DNA from 3 places in the Verrucosispora sp. WMMC514 genome. Region 1 is predicted to be linked to each of the others. Evidence: predicted binding sites of a transcription regulator. Region 1 holds the regulator's gene; each other region holds the start of a gene.

Evidence for each region. Region 1 encodes HrcA, which represses chaperone genes, less so after heat shock. Its sites were predicted from a motif close to GGTTNGCACNCTCNNNNNGAGNGTGCNAACC; they were not measured.
Region 2: groES (co-chaperone GroES) is a predicted target of HrcA. The motif match lies at 2,470-2,500, and genes of this name have one in related genera.
Region 3: groL (chaperonin GroEL) is a predicted target of HrcA. The motif match lies at 3,225-3,255, and genes of this name have one in related genera.

Annotation. Positions count from the first base shown of each region.
Region 1 is NZ_CP114906.1:918,867-923,911, forward strand. Features, by position in the region: gene O7597_RS04060 (16S rRNA (uracil(1498)-N(3))-methyltransferase) at 1-294, opposite strand, end outside; gene dnaJ (molecular chaperone DnaJ) at 296-1,441, opposite strand; gene hrcA (heat-inducible transcriptional repressor HrcA) at 1,515-2,537, opposite strand; gene O7597_RS04075 (DUF4870 domain-containing protein) at 2,748-3,323, shown strand; gene hemW (radical SAM family heme chaperone HemW) at 3,351-4,574, opposite strand; gene O7597_RS04085 (enoyl-CoA hydratase-related protein) at 4,595-5,045, shown strand, end outside.
Region 2 is NZ_CP114906.1:1,532,057-1,537,101, reverse strand. Features, by position in the region: gene O7597_RS06935 (methyltransferase domain-containing protein) at 13-1,314, opposite strand; gene O7597_RS06930 (DUF397 domain-containing protein) at 1,526-1,711, opposite strand; gene O7597_RS06925 (DUF5753 domain-containing protein) at 1,702-2,295, opposite strand; gene groES (co-chaperone GroES) at 2,635-2,949, shown strand; gene groL (chaperonin GroEL) at 3,022-4,671, shown strand; gene O7597_RS06910 (molybdopterin-dependent oxidoreductase) at 4,812-5,045, shown strand, end outside.
Region 3 is NZ_CP114906.1:1,828,122-1,833,166, forward strand. Features, by position in the region: gene O7597_RS08355 (S8 family serine peptidase) at 1-656, shown strand, start outside; gene O7597_RS08360 (hypothetical protein) at 807-938, shown strand; gene O7597_RS08365 (hypothetical protein) at 1,092-1,328, shown strand; gene groL (chaperonin GroEL) at 1,405-3,027, opposite strand; gene O7597_RS08375 (hypothetical protein) at 3,303-4,370, opposite strand; gene O7597_RS08380 (cold-shock protein) at 4,500-4,703, opposite strand; gene O7597_RS08385 (GNAT family N-acetyltransferase) at 4,915-5,045, shown strand, end outside.

The DNA.
Region 1 (5,045 bases):
GGTCATCGCCTGCACGGCCAGCTCGCCCCGGTCGCCCTTGGCGATGCCCTGGACCACCACCAGCCGGGGGTTCGCCGCGTCGACGTACCCCCGGTCGGTCACGTCGAGGTCGAGGGTGCCCCGGCCGACGGCGGTGACCACGGCGGTGGCCGTGCCGCCCCGACCGTCGGCGAGCAGCACCTGCTCACCGACGCGCAGCCGCTGCACGGTGGCGGCGTGGTGGCCCTCCGGACCGTCCAGCACCATCGAGGCGGCGGTGGGCAGCGACTCGACCAGGAACAGCGGCGCGGACACGTCAGGCGTGGCCGTTGAAGGCGTCGCGCATCCGGGAGAAGAAGCCACCCTGCTTGGTCAGCTCGGCGACCTCCTCGCCGCGGGTCTTGGCGAACTCGCGCAGCATCCGCTCCTGGTCGGCGTCGAGCTTGGTGGGGGTCCGCACGTCCAGGTGGACGTAGAGATCGCCCCGCCCGGTGCCACGCAGGTGCGGTACGCCCCGGGCCCGCAGTCGCAGGGTGCTGCCCGGCTGGGTGCCCGGCTTGACGTCGACCGGTTCCTCGCTGTCGAGCGTCTTGATGGTCAGCCGGGTGCCGAGCGCGGCGGCGGTCATCGGCACGGTGACCCGGCAGTGCAGGTCGTCGCCCTTGCGGGAGAACACGTCGTGCGGCCGTTCGTGGATCTCCACGTAGAGGTCACCGGCGGTGCCGCCGCCCGGGCCGACCTCGCCCTGCTGGGCCAGGCGGATCCGCATGCCGTCCTCCACCCCGGCGGGGATCTTGACGGTCAGCGACCGGCGGGTGCGCACCCGGCCGTCACCGGCGCAGGTCGGGCAGGGCTGCGGGATGGTGGTGCCGTAGCCCTGGCAGACGGTGCAGGGCCGGGCGGAGACCACCTGGCCGAGGAAGGTGCGCTGCACCGACTGCACCTCGCCCCGCCCGCCGCACGCCTCGCAGGTGGCCAGGTGGGTGCCGGCGGCGGTGCCGGCGCCGGAGCAGGTGGTGCAGAGCACGGCGGTGTCGACGGTGATCGGCGCCTCGACGCCGAAGGCCGTCTCCTGAAGGTCCAGCTCCAGTCGCAGGATCGCGTCGGCACCGGGGCGGGTACGCGGACGCGGGCCGCGTCCGGCGCCGGTGGCGCCGCCGAAGAACGCGTCCATGATGTCCTGGAAGCCGACGAAGGGTCCGGCCCCGCCGGGGCCGCCCGGACCGCCGGGCCCGCCCCCGCCGGGTGCCAGCGGGTCCCCGCCCAGGTCGACGATCTGCCGTTTCCGATCGTCCGAGAGGACCTCGTACGCGGCGTTGATGTCCTTGAACTTCTCCTGTGCCTCCGGGTCCGGATTCACGTCCGGATGGAACTGGCGCGCCAGCTTGCGATAGGCGCGCTTGATCTCGTCATCGGAGGCACCCTTGCTCACGCCGAGAATGCCGTAGTAGTCCCTGGCCACTGCGTTCCGTGTCCTCGTGTTCGTCTCGAGTTACGCCGTTCGGCGGCGGCAGCCTGCCGTCGGCCCTGACTTGTCAGTTCTGGGCCAGCAGCTCGCCCACGTAGCGTGCCACGGCCCTCACCGTGGCGATGGTTCCGGGGTAGTCCATCCGGGTCGGTCCGAGCACGCCCATCCCCCCGACGATGGTCGCGCCCGGGCCGTACCCGGTGCTGACCACGGAGGCCGCCCGCAGGTTGTCGTACTCGTTCTCGTCGCCGATGCGCACCCGCAGGGTGCTCGGCTCCACCTCGCCGATGAGCTTGAGCAGCACGACCTCCTCCTCAAGTGCTTCGAGGATCGGACGCAGCGAGCCCTGGAAGTCGAGCAGGCCGCCCCGGGCGAGGTTGGCGGTGCCGGCCAGGGCCAGCCGCTCCTCGTGCCGCTCGACCAGGGTCTCCAGCAGCACCGTGGACAGGGTGGTCATCGCCGGGCGCAGGTGCGGCGCGCAGTCGTCGATGAGGGTCTGCACCAGCGGCGGGGTCTCCGACAGGCGGACGCCCACCAGTTTCTCGTTCACCAGCCGGCGCAGGTCCAGCACGTCGTCGGCGGGGACCGGTGCGGGCAGCTCGACCAGCCGCTGCTCGACCCGGCCGGTGTCGGCGATCATCACCAGCATCAGCCGGGTGGTGGAGATCGGCACCAGTTCCAGGTGACGCACCCGGGACCGGGCCAGGCTCGGGTACTGCACGACGGCGACCTGCCGGGTGAGCTGCGCCAGCAGCCGCACCGTGCGGTGCACCACGTCGTCGAGATCGACGGCGCCGGCCAGGAAGCGCTCGATCGCCCGGCGTTCGGCCGGACTGAGCGGCTTGACCCGGCTCAACCGGTCGACGAAGAGGCGGTAGCCACGGTCGGTGGGCACCCGCCCCGCGCTGGTGTGCGGCTGGCGGATGTAGCCCTCCTCCTCCAGCACGGCCATGTCGTTGCGAACGGTGGCCGGCGAAACGCCGAGCTGGTGCCGCTCGACGAGCGACTTGCTGCCGACCGGCTCCTGGGTGGCGACGTAGTCCTCGACGATCGCGCGGAGCACGGCGAGCTTCCGGTCGTCCAGACCCATCCTTGCCACCTCCTGTCGCAGGTCAGCTCGCGGCGTCACGGCCGCCAGAGGAACACTCTGGCACTCGACTGTAGCGAGTGCCAGTCTACGTCGGCACCCCCGTCCACGCGATGATCAAGTCAGCACCTTCCTCATCGAGCCGATCGGCGGGTTGACACTCGCCGGTGTCGCTCTGGTGCGCCGTTGCCGCTGGCACCTACCGTGGCCTCCATGACTGAACCACCTCGTCCCCCGGACTCCGGCGACGAACCCACGACACCACTGTCCGGTTCGCCTGGCCAGGGCGGCTATCCCCCGCCCGGCGGCTATCCACCCCCCACCGGCGACCAGCCGCCGCCGGCCGGCTACCCCCCACCCGGCGGTTACCCGCCGCCGGGAGCACCCGGTGTCGGCTACCCGACCGGGGGCTACGGCGCTCCCGGCGGTGGCTACGCCAACAACGAGGACAAGACCTGGGTGCTGATCGCACACTTCGGCGGCCCGCTCGGCGTGGTCGTCGGCGGCGGGCTCTTCGGCTGGGTGGCGCCGCTGATCGCGATGATGGTTCGCGGGCAGCAGTCCCCGATCGCCCGGGCGCACTCGGTGGCCGCGTTGAACTTCCAGCTCACCTGGGCGGTCGCCGGGGTGCTGAGCTGGGTGCTCGCCACCATCACCTGCGGCATCCTGTTCTTCGTGCCGATCATCGTCGCGATCGTGCCGCTGATCTTCGGGATCATCGGCGGGGTCAAGGCCAACGAGGGTGTGCTCTACCAGTACCCGATGACGTACGCCTTCGTGAAGCGCTGACCGCGCCGACCGGTCTGATGACGGGGGTCAGGGCAGCAGGTCGCGGACCACGGCGTCGGCGAGCAGCCGGCCGCGCAGGGTGAGCACGGCGCGGCCGGCGGCGTGGGCGGGCTCGGCGAGCAACCCGGCGGCCAGCGCCCGCGCCGCGCCGGCCCGGCCGGCGTCGGTCAACACGTCGAGCGGCAGGCCGCCGGCCAGTCGCGAGCGGAGCATGACGTCCTCCATGTGCGCCTCGTCGCCGGTGAGCACCTCCCGGGCCTGCCCGGGAGACGCCCCGGCGGCGAGGCGTTGCGCGTACGCGCCGGGATGTTTGACGTTCCACCAGCGCACCCCGCCGACGTGGCTGTGCGCCCCCGGCCCGAGGCCCCACCAGTCCCCGCCGGTCCAGTAGAGCAGGTTGTGCCGGCAGCGTGCCTGCGGCGTGCGGGCCCAGTTGGAGACCTCGTACCAGGAGAAGCCGGCCGCGCCGAGGGTGGCCTCGGCGGCCAGGTACCGGTCCGCCGCCACGTCCTCGTCCGGGTACGGCAGCTCGCCCCGGCGCATCCGGGCGGCAAGTCGGGTGCCGTCCTCGACGATCAGGGCGTACGCGCTGACGTGGTCCACGCCGGCGGCCACCACCTGGTCCAGTGAGGCGGCGAAGTCCTCGGCCCGCTCCCCCGGCGTGCCGTAGATCAGGTCGAGATTGACGTGGTCGAAGCCCGCGTCGCGGGCCTCCAGGGCGGCGGCGGGGGCCCGGCCGGCGCTGTGCCGGCGGTCCAGCACGGCGAGCACCCCGGGCGCGGCCGACTGCATGCCCAGCGAGATCCGGGTGTACCCGGCCGCGCGCAGCTCCTTCAGCGAGGTCGGCGTCACCGACTCCGGATTCGCCTCGGTGGTCACCTCCGCGTCGGCGGCCAGCCCCCAGGTCCGGTCGATCGCGTCCAGGATGCGGGCCAGGTCGTCGGCGGGGAGCAGGGTGGGGGTGCCGCCGCCGACGAAAACCGTCTCCACCCGGGGCGGCGGAGCGTCCTTGAGTACCCGGGCGGCGAGGGCCAGCTCCGCCAGCACGGTGTCGGCGTAGCCCTCCCGGCTCGCTCCGCCGCCCAGCTCGTCGGCGGTGTACGTGTTGAAGTCGCAGTAGCCGCACCGGCTCGCGCAGAAGGGCACGTGCACGTAGACCCCGAAACCCCGGGCGCCCACGGACGCGCGGGCGGACGCGGGCAGCGACCCGTCGGCCGGGACGGGCTCGCCTGCTGGAAGGACGCCGGGCATGGCCACTAGTGTGCCCTGGCATGACCTCTCCCGACGCGCTCGTGCGGGTCGCCACGGCCCACGGGGTGACCACGCTCACCCTGGACAGTCCGCACAACCGCAACGCGCTCTCCACCCCGTTGATGACCGAACTGCTGGCGGGGCTGGCCGCCGCGGTCGCCGACGACGCGGTCCGGGTGATCGTGCTCGACCACACCGGGCCGGTCTTCTGCTCCGGAGCCGACCTGAAGGAGACCGCGGCGGCGTACGCCAGCGGCACGGTGCCCGCCGGGATGCTGGGTGACGTGCTCGCGGCGGTCCGGGAGTGTCCGAAGCCGGTGCTGGCCAGGGTCGCCGGCCCGGCGCGGGCCGGCGGCCTGGGCCTGATCGCGGCGGCCGACCTGGCGGTCTGCGCGGCCGAGGCCACGTTCGCCTTCACCGAGGTGCGGATCGGGGTGATCCCCGCGGTGATCTCCGCGACGGTGCTGCCCC
Region 2 (5,045 bases), 610 kb from region 1:
GCCAGCGCCTTCTCAGCCGGTGGTGCCGGCTCCGGTTCGTGCCACCGGGCGGCAGACCAGGACCGTCGGGGCGGTGGCGACCCGGGTGAGCACCAGGCTCGCCGGCTGGTCGCCGGCCAGCCGTAGGTCGCGCCGGAGCCGCTCGGGCTCCAGCGCGGAGCCGCGCTTGAGGATCTCCACCCGGCCCACCCGGCGATCCCGCAGCAGCGTCCGCAGCCGCTTGAGGGAGAACGGCAGCACGTCGGTCACCTCCAGGCAGCGGGCGTACGGCGTGCGCCGAGCCGCGTCGGCGTAGAGGTAGGCGATGCTCGGGTCGGCGAGGGTGGCGTCCAGGTCGACGGCCAGCTCGGCCACCAGGTGCGCGCGCACCACCGCCGGATCGGGGTCGTACAGGAAGCGCCGCACTGCCCCGACCGGTGCCTCGCGCGCCCCCGTTCCGGTCAGCTGGTGTTCCGCCAGGCCGTCGGGGCGGTACGTCCCGCCGCCGGCCGGGTGATGGGCCCCACCGCCGGCCTGGTGATCGGCGGGGGCCGCTACACCACCGGAGGCGTCCTCCTTCAGCACGGTCGCCCGGCGGGAGACCTCGGCCAGTTCGCCGCACCAGAGGGCCGCCTCGACCAGGTCGCCGTCGACGCTCACCCACTCCGCCTCCGCACCGGGCGGGATCAGCGTGTGGTCGATCCCCGGCGCGACCTTCACCACCGTGCGCGGCACCCGCTCGGCCAGCCCGGTCACGAAGTCCCACGGCGGCGAGTACGAGTTCGGGTCGAAGATCCGGCGGCCGGTGCCGGCCCGGCGGCGGGCCGGGTCGCAGAAGACCGCCTCGACCCGGCTCACGTCGAACGCGGTCGCGTCGCCACACTCGACGGTGACCAGGTCGGCCAGTCCGGCGGCCCGCGCGTTCGCCTCGGCCAGCGCGGCGGTGAGCGGGTCGGCCTCCACCGCGTACACCCGGATGCCGGCGCGGGCGGCGGCGAGCGCGTCGGCACCGAGCCCGCAGCCCAGGTCGGCCAGCGTGGTCACCCCGGCGGCGCGCAGCCGCCGCGCCCGCCGGTCGGCGACGACCCGCCGGGTCGCCTGCTCCAGCCCCGGCCGGGTGAAGAACATGCCGGCCGCCGCCGGCCCGAACTTGCCGGTCGCCCGGCGGCGCAGCTCCGCCTGGGTCAGCGCCGCCGCCGCGAGCCCGGCCGGCACCCCGGCCGAACGCAGCGCCGCCGCCGCGACCAGCGGATCGCCGCCGGCCACCCGGCCCGCCGCGTCGAGCGCGGCCGACCCCTCAGGCGTACGCAACGCGCCGAACTGCTCCAGATCCACCCGCCCATTCTCCCGAGCTCCACCAGCCTGACCCACGCGCCCTGAGGCCGGCGCCCGCCGGGGCGCGGCGTGATCGTCTGCACGTCAGTGAGTCGACACGCCGATGTCCGAGTCACCGAAGTGCAAAAGATCAATGTGCGGCCGACCGGGCTCGGCGGTGGGGTGGGGGCGAGCACCGGGCCGGCCGGTCGCGACTTGCGGTATGTCGGGTCTAGCGGGTGTGGGTGGTGATGAAGGCGCGCCAGGCGGCGGGGGTGAAGGCGAGCACCGGGCCGGCCGGGTCCTTGCTGTCGCGGACGGCGACCAGGCCGGGCAGGTTGTCGGCGACCTCGACGCAGGCGCCGCCATTGCTGTTGCTGCGGGAGGATTTGCGCCAGGCGGCGCGGGTCAGGTCCATGACTTCGCCACTTCCTCGATCAGGCGGGCGGTCTGCCGGCGCGGCAGCGCCTCACCGGCCACAGTCTCCCAACGTCGCCCCAGGCTGGCAAGGTCGTTCGGGCTGTCCACGGTGTGCCCCCGGAGCTGGCTGTCCAGGTGCGCCACCTCGGTGCCGTCGGCCAGCCGGGCCAGCACGAAGGGACCGTTGAGTCCGACGTACCACGGGGTCTCGGCCGGGACGACCCGCACCTGGACGTGCGGGCGGTCGGCGAGGGTGCGCAGGTGCTCCAGTTGCTCGCGCATGGTCGCGCGCTCGCCGACCTGCCGGCGCAGCACCTGCTCGTCGAGCACCGCGACGAGCTGTGGTGGCTCCTCACGGGCGAGCACCTCCTGCCGGGCCATCCGGGCCAGCACCCGCTTCTCAATCTGCTCATCGGTCAACGGTGGACCGGCCCGGAGCATCGCCCGGGCGTACGCCTCGGTCTGGAGCAGGCCGGGCACCACGGCCGGGTCGTACCAGCGCAGCGCGACGGCCTCCCGCTCGATCTCGCCCCACGGCCGGAACCAGTCCGGCTCGGCGTGCAGCCGGATCAGCTCCAGCATCGGTAAGGGGCGGGTGCTCGGCGGGGAAGTGACTGTCGGCGTGTTGCGGTGAACGCTGGCGAACGGCGTCTGAGGAGTGGGGGAAGAGTGGTGGCACGGGTGCCCGAACGCGGCGACACGAGGGTGGCGGATTGGCACTCTCCTTGACGGAGTGCTAGCCGAGGAATAACCTGCGATTAGCACTCTCACCCTGAGGGTGCCAACCTTCGGGCCCTGGTGTCCGGGGGTTGAACGCCAGGCGGACCGGCACCCGCGACGACGGCCCCGCCCGGTGGCATGTGGCAGATTGACGCCGGTCGGCATGCCGATCGGCAACGAAACCAAGTACCCCAGGAGGGTATGCCCGTGACTACCGCGACCAAGGTTGCGATCAAGCCGCTCGAGGACCGCATCGTGGTCCAGGCGAACGAGGCCGAGACCACCACCGCCTCGGGCATCGTGATCCCCGACACCGCCAAGGAGAAGCCGCAGGAGGGCACCGTCCTCGCTGTCGGCCCGGGCCGGATCGACGACAAGGGCAACCGCGTGCCGATCGACGTCTCCGTCGGCGACACCGTTCTCTACTCGAAGTACGGCGGCACCGAGGTCAAGTACGCCGGCGAGGAGTACCTGGTTCTCTCCGCCCGCGACGTCCTCGCGGTCATCGAGAAGTAAGACAGACCGATCAGTGTCGTTGCCCCGGTCCGGCTCGCCGGGCCGGGGCAACGTCGCTTCGAAGGGACATTCATGGCGAAGATCCTGAGCTTCTCGGACGACGCCCGGCACCTGCTGGAGCACGGTGTCAACGCGCTCGCTGACGCGGTCAAGGTCACCCTCGGGCCGCGCGGGCGCAACGTCGTCCTCGACAAGAAATTCGGTGCGCCGACGATCACCAACGATGGTGTGACCATCGCCAAGGAGATCGAGCTCACCAACCCGTACGAGAACCTCGGCGCGCAGCTGGTCAAGGAGGTGGCGACCAAGACCAACGACGTCGCCGGCGACGGGACCACCACTGCGACCGTGCTCGCCCAGGCCATGGTCCGCGAGGGCCTGCGCAACGTCACCGCGGGCGCCAACCCGGCCGGCCTCAAGCGCGGCATCGACGCCGCCGCCACCAAGGTCTCCGAGGCGCTGCTCGACAAGGCCGTCGAGGTCTCCGACAAGAAGTCGGTGGCGCACGTCGCCACCATCTCGGCGCAGGACGCCACCATCGGTGAGCTGATCGCCGAGGCGATGGAGAAGGTCGGCCGCGACGGTGTGATCACCGTCGAGGAGGGCTCGGCTCTGCACACCGAGCTGGACGTCACCGAGGGCCTCCAGTTCGACAAGGGCTTCATCTCGCCGAACTTCGTCACCGACGCGGAGTCGCAGGAGTCCGTCCTGGAGGACGCGTACATCCTGATCACCACGCAGAAGATCTCCGCGATCGAGGAGCTGCTGCCGCTGCTGGAGAAGGTCCTCCAGAACAACAAGCCGCTGCTCATCATCGCCGAGGACGTGGAGGGTCAGGCGCTGTCCACCCTGGTGGTCAACGCGATCCGCAAGACCATCAAGGTCTGCGCGGTCAAGGCGCCCGGTTTCGGCGACCGGCGCAAGGCGATGCTCCAGGACATGGCGATCCTCACCGGCGCCGAGCTGGTCGCCCCGGAGCTGGGTTACAAGCTCGACCAGGTCGGCCTGGAGGTGCTGGGCAGCGCCCGGCGCATCGTGGTCGACAAGGAGAACACCACGATCGTCGATGGTGGTGGCCAGGCCAGCGAGGTGACCGACCGGGTCGCGCAGATCCGCAAGGAGATCGAGGCCTCGGACTCCGAGTGGGACCGGGAGAAGCTCGCCGAGCGGCTGGCCAAGCTCTCCGGCGGGATCGCGGTGGTCAAGGTCGGCGCGGCCACCGAGGTCGAGATGAAGGAGCGCAAGCACCGCATCGAGGACGCCATCGCCGCGACCAAGGCCGCGGTCGAGGAGGGTACGGTGCCCGGCGGCGGTGCCGCCCTGGCGCAGATTCTGCCGGTGCTCGACGACGACCTCGGCTTCACCGGTGACGAGAAGGTCGGCGTGTCGATCGTGCGTAAGGCACTTGTCGAGCCGCTGCGCTGGATCGCCCAGAACGCCGGTCACGACGGCTACGTCGTCGTGCAGAAGGTCACCGGCAGCGACTGGGGTCACGGTCTCGACGCCGCCGTCGGCGAGTACGTCGACCTGACCAAGTCCGGCATCATCGACCCGGTGAAGGTGACCCGTAACGCGGTCACCAACGCCGCGTCGATCGCCGGTCTGCTGCTCACCACCGAAAGCCTCGTGGTGGAGAAGCCGGCTGAGCCGGAGCCCGCCGCGGGTGGCCACGGCCACTCGCACGGCCACGGTCACAGCCACCAGCACGGCCCGGGCTTCTGAGCCTGCCGTACGCCGGACGTGGGGCGCACCGTCGACGAGACGGTGCGCCCCACGCGCTTTGAGTCGGCGTACCGGTGACGAGAGGTTACGAACGCGGACGTCGACTACCGGACCGTTGGTCGGTGGGAAACACTGGGCGGGTGAGCAGCACGTCACCCCGGTTCGCCGCCCTGGCCGGCGTCGCCGCCGCCGCGGCGGCCATCGGCACCGCCGAACTGGTCGCCGCCCTGACCGGCCCCCGGTCGTCCCCGCTCGTGGCGGTCGGCGGTCTCGTGGTGGACACCGCACCCGAGCCGGTCAAGCGGTTCGGCATCGAGGTCTTCGGCACGTACGACAAGATCGCTCTGCTGGTCGGTACGGCGCTGCTGCTCGGC
Region 3 (5,045 bases), 910 kb from region 1:
GGAACCCCGCCGCCTACCTCGACTGCCTCCAGTTCATGTTGGCGCCCTTCCCGCCCGGCGGTGACCCGTTCCGGCAGGGCCGGCCCGCCCGGGCACCGGAGATCCTGACCAACTCGTGGGGCTGCCCACCGATCGAGGGGTGCGATCCTCGGGCGCTACAGCCGGCCACCGCGGCGCTGGAGGCCGCCGGGATTCTCGTCGTCGCGGCGGCCGGCAACACCGGCCCGTTCTGCGGCTCCGTGCAGGATCCGCCGGCACCGTACCCGGACGTGCTGACCGTCGGCGCGGTGGACGATCGGCGGCGGGTCACCGCCTTCTCCTCCCGTGGCCCGACGGCCACCGGGACGGCGAAACCGGATCTGATGGCGCCGGGGGCGGAGGTCATCTCCGCGATGCCCGGCGGCGGGTACGCCGTGCTCGACGGCACCTCGATGGCCACCCCGCAGGTGGCGGGGGTGGCCGCGTTGATGTGGTCGGCCAATCCGGAACTCGTCGGCGACCTGGATCGGACGCGGCGGATCCTGCGCGAGACGGCCGAACCGATCGAGACCAGCGACTCGGCCCGGGACCGGTCCGACGAGTGCGGCGGCCCGGCGAACGTCGCCGGCGCCGGCCTGGTCGACGCGTACGCGGCCGTCTCGGCGGCTCGTGGTTGATCGCCCACGTTCGATTGGAACCGACGTGAGCAGTACTCGCCCGAGGGTTATCTGACCCCTGCGGACCTGCTATCTTGCGGGTTCATGCATGGTCATTCGTCCGGGTCGGCAGCTCCGCTCCGGGCATCGTCGACAGCCCGGTGGCGGGGCATGGCCCTGCTGATCCTGCTGGGGGTACCGGCGCTCGTCGTGGCGCTCTGCTGCGGGGTGGTCCATGTGGTCACCAGGTCCGCCACCGACGACCCGTTCGGCCAACGCGGTGGCGTCACCGGACCGCCCTGATCCGGGCCGCATCCACGGCGGAGCGGGTCGTTGGTGCTTCCCGAGCCGAACCGGCCGAAAAGGGCGTAACGGCAAATAGATCCCGATAACGCCATTCACCCTTCCCGCCGCTCGGCGCGCCCTACCGTTTCGGTAGAGGAGGCAGCCATGAGCATGGACGACGATCAGGCCCGGGAAGCCCCACCGACCACCCGGGCCACGGTCCACGGACTCCCCGGCCAACTGCCGATCGACCGGCTCGACCACGGCGACGCCGAGCAACTGGCCGAGATGACCGGGGTGGACGAGCCACCCGAGGAGCCCCTCATCCTGGTGGACGAGCCGGTTCAGCACCGCCCGCCGTACGACCGGGCGCGGAAGCGCCGAAACCAGCGACCGCTGCCGACGTAGCCGACGAGTGGCCACCGACACAGCGGAAGGGGCGGACCGCTGACGCGGTCCGCCCCTTCCGGCGTTGGAGCTGGACTCAGAAGTCCATGTCCCCGCCACCCGGGCCAGCCGGGGCGGCCGGGGTCTTCTCCGGCTTGTCCGCCACGACGGCCTCGGTGGTCAGGAACAGCGCGGCGATCGACGAGGCGTTCTGCAGCGCGGAACGGGTCACCTTGGCCGGGTCGATGATGCCCGCGGCCAGCAGGTCGACGTACTCGCCGGTCGCGGCGTTGAGGCCGTGACCCGAGTCGAGGTTGCGAACCCGCTCCACCACGACGCCACCCTCCAGGCCGGCGTTCACGGCGATCTGCCGCAGCGGGGCGTCCAGCGCGATCTTCACGATCTGCGCGCCGGTCGCCTCGTCGCCGGCCAGGTCGAGCTTGTCGAAGGCGGTCTTGCCGGCCTGCACCAGCGCGACACCACCACCCGGGACGATGCCCTCCTCGACGGCGGCCTTGGCGTTGCGGACCGCGTCCTCGATGCGGTGCTTGCGCTCCTTGAGCTCGACCTCGGTGGCCGCGCCGACCTTGATCACCGCGACGCCACCGGCCAGCTTGGCCAGCCGCTCCTGCAGCTTCTCCCGGTCGTAGTCGGAGTCGCTCTTGTCGATCTCGGCCCGGATCTGGTTGACCCGGCCCTGGATCTGCTCGGCGTCGCCGGCACCGTCGACGATGGTGGTCTCGTCCTTGGTCACCACGACCTTGCGGGCGCGGCCCAGCATGTCGAGGCTGACGGCGTCCAGCTTGAGGCCGACCTCCTCGCTGATGACCTGGCCACCGGTGAGGATGGCGATGTCGGTCAGCATGGCCTTGCGGCGGTCACCGAAGCCCGGCGCCTTGACGGCGACCGACTTGAAGGTGCCACGGACCTTGTTGACCACCAGCGTGGCCAGGGCCTCGCCCTCCAGGTCCTCGGCGATGATCAGCAGCGGCTTGCCGCCCTGCATGACCTTCTCCAGGATCGGCAGCAGGTCCTTGACCGACGAGATCTTGCTGTTCGCGATCAGGATGTACGGGTCGTCGAAGACGGCCTCCATACGCTCCGGGTCGGTCATGAAGTAGGCCGAGATGTAGCCCTTGTCGAAGCGCATGCCCTCGGTGAGCTCCAGCTCCAGCCCGAAGGTGTTGCTCTCCTCGACGGTGATGACGCCTTCCTTGCCGACCTTGTCCATCGCCTCGGCGATGATCTCGCCGACGCTGGTGTCACCGGCGGAGATGGAGGCGGTGGAGGCGATCTGCTCCTTGGTCTCCACGTCCTTGGCGAGCTTCAGCAGCTCCTCCGAGACGTTGGCGACCGCAGCCTCGATGCCCCGCTTCAGGGCCATCGGGTTGGCACCGGCGGCCACGTTGCGCAGGCCCTCGCGAACGAGTGCCTGGGCCAGGACGGTCGCCGTCGTCGTGCCGTCACCGGCGACGTCGTCGGTCTTCTTGGCGACCTCCTTGACCAGCTCGGCGCCGATCTTCTCGTACGGGTCCTCGAGCTCGATCTCCTTGGCGATGCTCACACCATCGTTGGTGATGGTGGGGGCACCCCACTTCTTCTCGAGCACGACGTTGCGGCCCTTGGGGCCGAGGGTCACCTTCACGGCGTCGGCGAGCTGGTTCATGCCCCGCTCGAGGCCGCGGCGCGCCTCTTCGTCGAACGCGATCATCTTGGCCATACGGCGTTGTCCTCCTGGACACTCACGGGCCACCCGAGTGTGTGCCCCGGATGGGCCGTCTGGTGTACGCACCTTGGGACGTCGCCACCTGGCGACGGCGACGTCTCCTCGGCCGGGCCGGATAGCCCGCGACGACCGGCCACGTGCCCCACCCGTGGTTATGTCACGGGCGCGACCGCAGCCCCACCGTCCCGACCAGCTGGCACTCACGCCATGCGAGTGCCAATGACTTGTTTAGCACTCTGCCCTGCCGAGTGCAAGCACGATGGCCCGGGTCAGCCGAGTTCGCCCGCCAGTTGACCGGCGTTCACCGGGCCCTCGTGCGCCCGCTGCTCGGCGTAGGTGACCACCAGCCCGACCTGCTGCGCGAGGTACGCCGGCAGCGTCAGCACCGCGACCACCGCGATGGTCAGCACCACACCCACCGTCGTACCCGGCGAGTCCAGCGGAGTGGCACCGAACGGCAGGATCGCCAGCGACTCGATCAGGCTCACCACCAGTGAGAGACCGATCACCGCGGCGCCCACCAGGGCCACCCGGCCGAGCAGCAGGCCCGGCCGGTCACGCAGCATGCGATGCGACCTGCTGAGCGGGTCGTGCCGCTCGAACAGGTAGACCGGGCCGGCCAGGGCCAACGCGAACACCGCGTACACGCCGGGCAGGAAGCACAGGCAGAACCCGAAGACGACGATCAGGGTGACGAGCAGCGTCCAGCCCCACAGACCGAGCGCGCGGCGCATCCCGTAGCGCAGCGCGGCGGCGGCGCCGACCTGCTCGCCGACCGCCTGGCGGGTGATCAACCAGGTGCCGGCGGCCCAGCCGACCGACTGCACCAGACCGAGGAGCAGGCTGCCACCGAGCAGCACGAGCAGGAGCGTGCCGAGATCCGTCCAGAAGTTCGCCGGCAGTGCGGCGGAGTCGCTGGCGAGTTGACTGTCCCAGCGCGCCGAGGGGTCCACGGCCAGCGTGAGCACCGACAGCACCGCGGCCGGCAGCACCTGGGTGAGGACGAGAATCGGTAGCAGTTGTCGCCAGCCCCGGCGGGCGGCGCCCACGCAGCGCGCGAACCAGCCGCCCAGCCCGGCCCCGGGCGGGGTGACCAGGGCGTCAGTGGGATCGAGACCGTAGCCTGCGGGGTGGTACCAGCCATAGGGCGGCTGTCCCGGGTACAGCGGTTGACCGGGATACGGCGTCATGCCGACGTGCGGCGGCTGCGCGGGATGACCCGGTTGCGCGCCGTACGGCGGCGGGCCGAACCCGGGCGGCGGATCGAGCGGCCCGGGCGGCGGCGGTTGGTCCGCGGGCGAGGAGGTGGGACCTGTCGGGGGCGGCTGGTCGGACATGGAACCTCCTCAGCGACGGCTGGTTCGGCCCATGATCTTTCCTTGTGGGGCACCGGCACCGCAGCCCCCTCCGGCGATGGTCACGCCACCTTCGACGACGATCGGTCGCCTGGGGTGGGTCGTCCGCGCTCAGGCGATGAGGCGTACCCGCTCGGCCTGCGGGCCCTTCTGGCCCTGGGCGATCTCGAACTCCACTCGCTGACCGTCGTCCAGCGCCTTGTAGCCGTCCATCTCGATCGCGGAGAAGTGGACGAAGACGTCCTGCCCGCCGTCGACGGCGATGAAGCCGTAGCCCTTCTCGGCGTTGAACCACTTCACGGTGCCTTGTGCCACGGTGTTTTCCTCACTCTGCACGGCGTTCCACTACCTCGGGTCACCGGCGCACCGGCACCCGGAAACCACCGGTTTCGGCAATCCGCGACGACCACTGAAACGGGTGACCGAAATCGCACGCTACACGAGGAGTGACGACGGCGCACGACCACAAATCGGGCGTATTACAGTCACCCGTATCGTCGTACGTCATTGTGATAAGCATGCGGGCATGACGAACGTCACCGACGGAACCGGAGTGCGCCGGGCCGTCATCCGCCGGGTCGAACCAGCGGACGCCGCTCGGATGCGCGCGCTGCGGCTGGAGATGCTCGCGGACGCGCCGCTGGCGTTCCTGGAGAC